DNA from 2 places in the Vibrio sp. TBV020 genome. Region 2 is predicted to be linked to the other one. Evidence: predicted binding sites of a transcription regulator. Region 2 holds the regulator's gene; the other holds the start of a gene.
The links. The regulator PurR, encoded in region 2, represses purine synthesis genes. The targets are predictions, from matches to a motif close to TNANGNAAACGTTTNCNTNA.

Region 1: AAFX28_RS20825 (NCS2 family permease) is a predicted target of PurR. The motif match lies at 2,380-2,399, and genes of this name have one in related genera.

What each region holds. Positions count from the first base shown of each region.
Region 1 covers NZ_JBEEAQ010000003.1:2,797,566-2,801,999, reverse strand. Annotated here, with positions in the region: gene AAFX28_RS20830 (aminoacyl-histidine dipeptidase) at 1-1,387, opposite strand, end outside; gene AAFX28_RS20825 (NCS2 family permease) at 2,419-3,708, shown strand; gene tet(34) (oxytetracycline resistance phosphoribosyltransferase domain-containing protein Tet(34)) at 3,998-4,434, shown strand, end outside.
Region 2 covers NZ_JBEEAQ010000003.1:1,224,554-1,228,987, reverse strand. Annotated here, with positions in the region: gene torR (two-component system response regulator TorR) at 1-250, opposite strand, end outside; gene torD (molecular chaperone TorD) at 487-1,134, shown strand; gene purR (HTH-type transcriptional repressor PurR) at 1,346-2,353, shown strand; cyclic di-GMP riboswitch class I at 2,498-2,585, shown strand; gene AAFX28_RS13595 (TfoX/Sxy family DNA transformation protein) at 2,718-3,311, shown strand; gene AAFX28_RS13590 (TVP38/TMEM64 family protein) at 3,448-4,140, shown strand; gene AAFX28_RS13585 (putative signal transducing protein) at 4,140-4,434, shown strand, end outside.

The DNA of each region.
Region 1 (4,434 bases), 1.6 Mb from region 2:
GTGAATGAGGGAACTTGATGGTTGGACCGAAAGAAACCATATCCATATTCGGGTAAGGTTCTTTAAATAGACCACACTCAAGACCTGCGTGAATTACCATAATGTTTGGCTTGTGGCCATAGATGCCTTCGTACATATCACGGAAGATTGCCATGATTTCTGAATCTGCGTCAGGCTTCCAACCTGGGTAAGCACCAGAGAACTCAATGCTTGCGCCTGCCAGTTCAGCAACTGAAGCTAGCATGCCTTCAACTTGTTGGCGGCCAGAGTCGATAAGTGAGCGAACAAGACAAAGAACTTGAATTTGGTTCTCTTCAGTAGTGATAACACCAACGTTAAGAGAGGTTTCTACTACACCTTCGATTTCATCGCTCATGCGGATCACGCCATTTGGACAAGCGTTTAGCGCTGCAATGAAGCGTTGTTGGTCAGCAACTACCAGAACTTGAGCGTCAGTGTCGATTGATTCGTTGAAAGAAACAATGTCTGTTTCTACTTTACCTAGTTCAGTTTTTAGTAGGTTAGTGTAGAACTCAAACAGTTCAGCCAGTTTTGCTTCATTTTCAGCAGGAACCGCCACTGTTACAAACGCTTCACGAGGAATTGCGTTACGTAGACTACCACCACGGAATTCAACTAGGCGTAGATCCAGCTCTTGTGCGTGACCAGCTAAGAAGCGTGCGACTAGTTTATTTGCGTTGCCGCGACCTGTGTGAATATCACAACCTGAGTGGCCACCTTTAAGGCCTTTAAGGATCAGTTGGCGAGTGACATAACCGGCCGGAATCGCTTCACGGCTAATATCAAACGTCATTTCACCATCGATACCACCGGCACAGCCCATGTAGACTTCGCCTTCCTGCTCTGAATCAGTGTTAAGAAGGATATCACCTTCTAACCAGCCCGCTTCTAGGCCAAAAGCACCGGTCATGCCTGCTTCTTCATCAACGGTAAGTAGCACTTCAATAGGGCCGTGTTTAATGTCGGTTGAAGCAAGTACTGCTAGACATGAAGCCATGCCCATACCGTTGTCTGCGCCTAAGGTAGTGCCTTTTGCCGTTACCCACTCGCCATCAATGTATGGTTGGATTGGGTCTTTTGTGAAGTCATGATCTGTGTCTTCATTCTTCTGCGGCACCATGTCGATGTGTGCTTGAAGAACAACACCCTTTTTCGTTTCCATACCCGGCGTTGCAGGTTTTTTAATGAATACGTTACCTGTTGGATCGCGACGAACGTCTAAACCTTGCTCTTTCGCCCAACCAATAATGTATTGAGCAAGTGCCTCTTCATGCTTAGAAGGGTGAGGGATAGAACAGATCTTATCGAAAAACTGCCATAGTGGTGCAGGTGATAAGCTGCTGATTTCAGAATGGAATTCAGACACGGATGACTCCTTAAAAAGAATAATGCCAGATCTTGTAACGTGATAAGGTTTTATCATCAGAACAAAAAGCTAAATCTGACCTATTAAATAGAGGCCACAGGATATCACTACCAGCCTTTGGGGAGTAGTAAAAGAGAAATGGAAACCTCAATAACAGTCACAGATTGAGGATTTTACACGAAAACGTTTACGCACCTTAATTCGTATGATTTGTTGTTAACTTCTCTGCTTTATTGATTTTTATGTAACTTAATTACAGTTTAGTTTTGATTTAAATCAATTTTTGATTTTTATGTGATATTTATCACGCAAAAGGTTGTAATTAATTTTCTTTGGGGTATATTAGTAACCAACTTCGAAAGCGAAGAGAAAATGCTCAAAGGATGAGTCCGATTTGTCGCCTCCAAGGAACTGAGAAATCAATATTTGTAATCTGTTTTAATTGATTTAGAAGGTGATAGTTATGAAAGGTTTACCAAGTGCAACGTTCTGGCTAAACAGCTCTGTTTACACAGGTACGTTTACTTATCCAACAAGCTTCGGTTACTAATCCGAGGTTTGTGACTCTCGAACAGAGTATGTTCACCCCTATTATTGGAATTTTTTTTCAGCAGCTTAATTTTTGCTGACATGATTCAACCGCCACTCAACTTGAGTGGCGTTTTTTTATCTCTCAAATACCTCATTTCACTTGTTCAAAGTTAATGCTTTCCTGTGCTAGTTCCAATGGCCTGAATTTTATTCGCATAAACTCATATTGTTTATCGTAAATGGTACTTAATTCACAATGAAAGTTTGCAACATGGTACAAAAAAACACCTTTTTTCCTTAAAAAATGAAATTGTTTTTAGTTGTTGATTAGTAAGAGTTTTGTTTGTGTGTTCGAACAATGTAATCGATTGATTTTCTAATTTGGTCTGAGAAATATTAGTTAGAGTCTTAATTCTATCTGGAATTTACTATTTGTTGACTCTATAATTCACGCCAATCGATTACGCAACCGTTTACTTTTTACCTTTTAGGATTCGATTATGTTCGAAAAACTATTCAAACTCAGTGAAAATGGCACTAACGTCAAAACTGAGGTGATTGCAGGTATTACGACCTTCCTGACAATGGCTTACATCATCTTTGTTAACCCAGCAATGCTTGCTGACGCAGGTATGGATAAAGGTGCTGTTTTTGTCGCTACCTGTCTTGCAGCTGCTATCGGCTGTTTCATCATGGGCTTTGTTGCCAACTACCCAATTGCTTTGGCTCCGGGTATGGGTCTGAATGCATTCTTTACCTACGGCGTTGTGCTAGGTATGGGTCACTCGTGGCAAGTAGCGCTTGGTGCAGTATTCGTATCGGGTGTTATATTTATGGCGTTGAGCGTATTCAAAGTACGTGAGTGGATCATAAACTCTATCCCAATGTCATTGCGAACAGGTATCTCTGCAGGTATCGGTCTTTTCTTAGCGTTTATCGGCCTACAAAATTCAGGCATTGTGGTAGATAACCCAGCGACCTTGGTGAGCCTTGGTAACATTACTGGTCTACAACAAGCTCTTGCAGCACTTGGCTTCTTTTTAACAATTGCACTGGTATACCGCGGTGTGCGTGGTGCGGTGATGATCGCTATTCTAGTGATCACTGCGATTGGTTTGCTAATGGGCGACGTTCAGTGGGGCGGAGTTATGTCAGCGCCACCAAGCATTGCACCAACTCTAATGGAAATGAACATCGCTGACGTATTTGAAGTCGGTATGATTTCAGTTGTTTTTGCTTTCCTATTCGTTGACCTATTTGATACAGCCGGTACGCTAGTTGGTGTTGCAACGAAAGCTGATCTAATCAAAGAAGATGGCAAGCTTCCTCGTTTAAGCAAGGCTTTACTTGCTGACTCAACAGCGACGTCTGTGGGTGCAATGTTAGGTACTTCAAGCACAACCTCTTATGTTGAATCAACAGCTGGTGTTGCTGCAGGTGGTCGTACTGGTCTAACGGCGGTCGTTGTTGGTGTTATGTTCCTACTAGCGCTGTTCTTCTCTCCGCTAGCAGGTATGATTCCAGCGTACGCTACAGCTGGCGCACTATTTTACGTTGCTATCCTAATGATGTCTGGCCTAGTAAGTGTTGACTGGCGTGACCTAACAGAGGCAGCACCTGTAGTTGTGACTTGTCTACTGATGCCACTGACTTACTCAATTGCTGAAGGCATCGCACTGGGCTTTATCTCTTATGCTGCAATCAAATTGCTAAGTGGTCGTGGCCGCGAAGTATCTGTGAGTGTTTGGGTTCTAGCTGCAGTATTCATTATTAAGTACTTGATTGCTTAACTAGCTCAGCTGGTGGAAATATCCATTGGCAATATATGAGTTAAATACACTATCGCTATAGTAGCCACCGCTACTATAGCGATTCTTTTTGTCTAGAGAGTTAAATCTCTACCAGTGCTATCAAAGTTCTGCTTATTCATGCTGAACATTTTATTTATGGCATTGGTATTATGCTGCACTTTCGGTAAAATAAACGTTTGCGTAGCTTTTCCCCAGCTTGCCTGTTGCAATCATTTCATCTTAGATGCTTTGCGGGGATGCAGATTTTTTAAATTATTAGGTTATTACAATGGCTAAGAAATTCATTATCACTTGGGACCAAATGCACACACTTTGTCGTGAATTGGCAGAAAAACAAATGCCAGCAGAGCAGTGGAAAGGCATTTGGGCTGTGAGCCGTGGCGGCCTTGTTCCTGGCGCTATCCTAGCGCGTGAGCTAGGTATTCGTCATGTAGATACAATCTGTATCTCTAGCTACGACCATGATCACCAGCGTGATATGACAGTTGTTAAAGCACCAGAAGGTGACGGCGAAGGTTTCCTAATCGTTGAAGACCTAGTGGACAGTGGTGATACAGCGCGTAAACTTCGCGAAATGTACCCTAAAGCAAAATTGATTGCCGTTTGTGCTAAGCCAGCAGGTGTTGAGCTACTTGATGATTACGTTGTTGATATCGCACAAGACACGTGGATTGAGCAGCCTTGGGATATGTCAATCCAATTCGT
Region 2 (4,434 bases):
CCGTGCGTCCTGTTACCAGGATAATTCCAATGTCTGACTGACTGCGAAGTTCGCGAGTTAGCATTAAACCATCTTCACCAGGCAGGTTAATGTCCAACATCACCAAATCAATCGCATTACTTTGTAGCATGTCACGCATTTGCTCGCCGCTTTCAGCTTCGCTTACGTCGTACCCTTCATTCTGAAAGTAACCAACTAGCTTGCTGCGAGTAACTGCGTCATCTTCTACAACTAGTACGTGATAACTCATCTACACCACTTAATTTACATTGGGATTTGCTCTTTCTATTATTCTATTCATAAATAGTAACATTTCTAGTATTTATCACTTTAAAAACTAGAAAGATGATTTTTTATTGATTCAAGACAAAACTTTTCTAGGCATTAATATCTTCCAACATTCCTATTTATCTTGTCATACAAGCCGTTACCGCTATTCATTTTTATTCGTTACAATATCGGTAATTATTTGGGGAGTAATACCTAATGAAAGAAATCAAAACATTTAACGAACAACGTGCAGAAATCTATTGGTGGCTATCTAGCCTTTTCGCAACTGAGCTAACTGAAGAAAATATCGCACAATACCAATCACCAGAGATTCGTACTTTCTTAACTGGATTGGGTGAGAACGAACAACTAAAGCCTGCTATCACCCGTATTACGGATGCGCTGAACCGACTAATGGATCGTGAAGATGCTCAATTAGAGCTAGCTGCAGACTTTTGTGACCTTTTCTTAAAATCCGATAAGGACTCAGCACTTCCATACGCGTCTATGTACATTGGTAAATCGGGTCTACTGAATGACACTCCAGCCAAAGAGATGGAAGCATTAATGGCCGAGCATGGCGTCGAGGTAGACAAAAAACTCAACGAACCAGCCGATCACATTGCAATTGAACTCGATTTCTTGGGTAACTTAATCGTGGGTTCAAATAAATCGGAAGATGAAAGCCAACTAGAAGAGGCATTCAAGGCTCAAGAAGCATTTATTCAGCAGCATCTGTTGAGCTGGGTGCCACAGTTCTCAAACAAGTGCCAGAAATTCGATGAGTTTGGTTTCTACTCAGCTATTAGCACATTGACAGTCGCTTTCTTAGAGTTGGATTGCCGCTATCTGCTAGGCGAATAAAGACAAACATTGTGACCTCTCGCAGGTTGCACTAGCGTTTTTTGTTTGCTCTTAAGTGTTTTGCGGTCTAATATTGTGACCGCAAACGATAAAAACAAACGAATCAAATACAAACCGCTAAATAGAGCGGTTTTTGTGTTTCTGATACTTTCTGCCTAAATATTCTAAACTGAATATTAACTCAAGGCAGTCATCGACAGGACAGAACCTTATGGCCACTATAAAAGACGTTGCTCGCCTTGCTGGTGTATCGACGACAACTGTGTCACATGTAATTAATAAAACTCGCTTTGTTGCTGAAGCTACGCAAGAAAAAGTAATGGAAGCAGTGACTGAACTGAACTACGCACCTAGTGCCGTTGCACGTAGCCTGAAGTGCAATACGACACGTACGATTGGTATGCTAGTGACTCAGTCAACGAACCTTTTCTTCTCTGAAGTCATAGATGGTGTAGAGAGCTACTGTTACCGCCAAGGCTATACGCTGATCTTGTGTAACACGGGTGGTATCTATGAGAAGCAGCGCGACTACATTCGCATGCTGGCTGAAAAGCGCGTTGATGGCATTCTTGTTATGTGTTCTGACTTAACAGAAGAGTTAAGTGAGATGCTCGACCGTCACAAAGACATCCCTAAAGTAGTTATGGACTGGGGCCCAGAGAGCTCACAAGCAGACAAGATCATCGATAACTCAGAAGAAGGCGGCTACTTAGCGACGAAATACTTGATCGAACGCGGTCATACAGACGTCGCCTGCCTAAGTGGTCACTTTGAAAAAGCTGCATGTCAGGAACGTATTCGTGGCTTCAAGCGTGCGATGAATGAAGCGAACCTACCAGTTAACGAAGATTGGATTCTAGAAGGTAACTTCGAGTGTGATACCGCTGTACTTGCAGCAGATCAAATCGTTGCTATGGACAAAAAGCCAACTGCAATTTTCTGCTTCAACGACACGATGGCCCTTGGCTTAATGAGCCGCTTGCAGCAGAAAGGTATTCGCATTCCAGAAGATATGTCTGTAATTGGCTACGACAACATCGAACTGGCAGAGTACTTCTCACCACCGCTGACGACAGTTCACCAACCAAAACGTCGTGTAGGTAAAAACGCTTTCGAAATTCTACTAGAGCGCATTAAAGACAAAGAGCATGAAAAGCGTATCTTTGAAATGCACCCTGAAATCGTTGAAAGAAATACCGTACAAAACATTAAGAAATAACTTATTTGACATACACTTAGCCAACAAATCTTATTGGCTAAGTGTATAAGTTAGGCTCTATTTATTGAACCAAGATCACACTTATCCTATTCAGGCGTGATGTTCTGCCCAAAATCCATTTATCCTTATTATTGTTCGATTATGCCACGAACAGGGCAAACCATTTCGAAAGAATGGGACGCAAAGCCTCCGGCCTTAAACAATTGATTTGTCTGGTAGCGGGGTTGCCGATGGTAAATATGCACACGTTATATTGAGTATTCTTGTACTCGTATGACACCTGATTGACAAAAAGCCTGCATAATTTTGCTACTCTCTCGGACCTGAATTGGTGGCGTATACATATACACCGAGAATACACAGCATGGATAAACCAATACTAAAAGACTCAATGCGACTGTTTGAGCCCCTAGGCTTAATAAAGTCTCGCTCAATGTTTGGTGGCTTCGGTATTTTTGCCGACGACACTATGTTTGCATTAGTCGTCAATGATAAGTTGCACGTTCGGGCAGACGATGCACTTGCAACGCAATTTAAATCTCTCAGTTTAGAACCTTACGTTTATAAAAAACGTGGCTTTCCCGTCGTCACAAAATACTTCGCTTTAGGCGATGATTGCTTCGACGATACTTCAAAGACTCTTGAGATTGCCCAGGCTGCACTTTCGGCAGCAAACAGTGAAAAGAAAAAACAAGCGAAAGCTAAACCAAACCGCCTAAAAGATCTGCCTAATTTGAGACTCGCAACTGAACGAATGCTCAAGAAAGCAGGGATTGATAGCGTTGAGAACCTAGAAGCAACTGGAGCAGTGGACGCCTTCAAAGCGATTCAATCTTCACACTCTTCAGACGTCAATGTCGAGTTGCTCTGGGCATTGGAAGGCGCAATCAATGGTACTCATTGGTCTGTAATTCCTCATAGCCGTCGCGAAGAGCTCTTAAGCCAATTAAGTCGCTAACGCAATTTCATTTCCTATTTTAAAAAGTCAGCCATTGTGCTGACTTTTTTGTCTTTATTGAAATTTACTGCTTGCTTTCCCTGTCTAGTCTATTAACACTTTGTTTAATCGGCCATGATTCTTGATGGAGCAGCTCATGAATAAAAAAATCATACTAGGCATTATCTTTGTTTTACTTATTGTTTTCCTTGGAATGAACTTTGGCCAGTACCTAACGTTAGAAAATGCTAAAGCACAACAAGCAGAACTTGCACAGTACATCAGAAACAACTTTATTGTCGCAGCACTTACCTATTTCTTAGCCTATGTGGCAATCACTGCATTCTCTATACCCGGTGCCGCTGTTGTCACTTTATTAGGTGGAGCTCTTTTCGGTTTTTCAACCGGGTTACTTATCGTTTCATTTGCCAGTGCAATTGGTGCTACGTTAGCCTTTTTAAGCAGTCGATTTTTACTACGTGATTGGGTACAAGGTAAGTTTGGAGAGAAGTTATCTGCTATCAATAAAGGTGTTGAAAAGGATGGCGCTTTCTACCTGTTTTCACTACGCCTAATCCCAGTGTTCCCATTTTTCTTAATCAACTTGTTAATGGGACTTACCCCAATTTCAACCGCTAGATACTACCTTGTGAGTCAACTTGGTATGTTGCCAGGCACTGCGGTTTACATTAATGCAGGTACTCAGCTTGCTCAGATCGACAGTCTATCAGGGATAGTTTCCCCTACTGTTTTAGCCTCATTTGCCCTACTTGGACTGTTCCCTGTTATCGCGAAATGGGTAATGGCAAAATTTAGAACTGAGCCATCAGCATCAAACGGAAGTGTTTAATGAAAATATTTTCAGCAGCCACACCAACCGAAGCTCATATTGTTTGTGAGCTTCTAAAAACGGAACAAGTGCAGTGTGAAGTTCGAGGAGAAGGAATTTTTGGACTTCAAGGGGAAGTCCCATTTGGAGAAAATAGTGAGCCATACATCTGGCTACTTAACGATAAAGACCACTTAAAGGCCTCACAACTTATCCAAGAGTACCAAACGACTCAGGAAGGTCAGGGTTGGGAATGTATAGAGTGTGGTGAGCAGAATGAAGGGCAATTTGGCGCATGTTGGCAATGTGGGAACA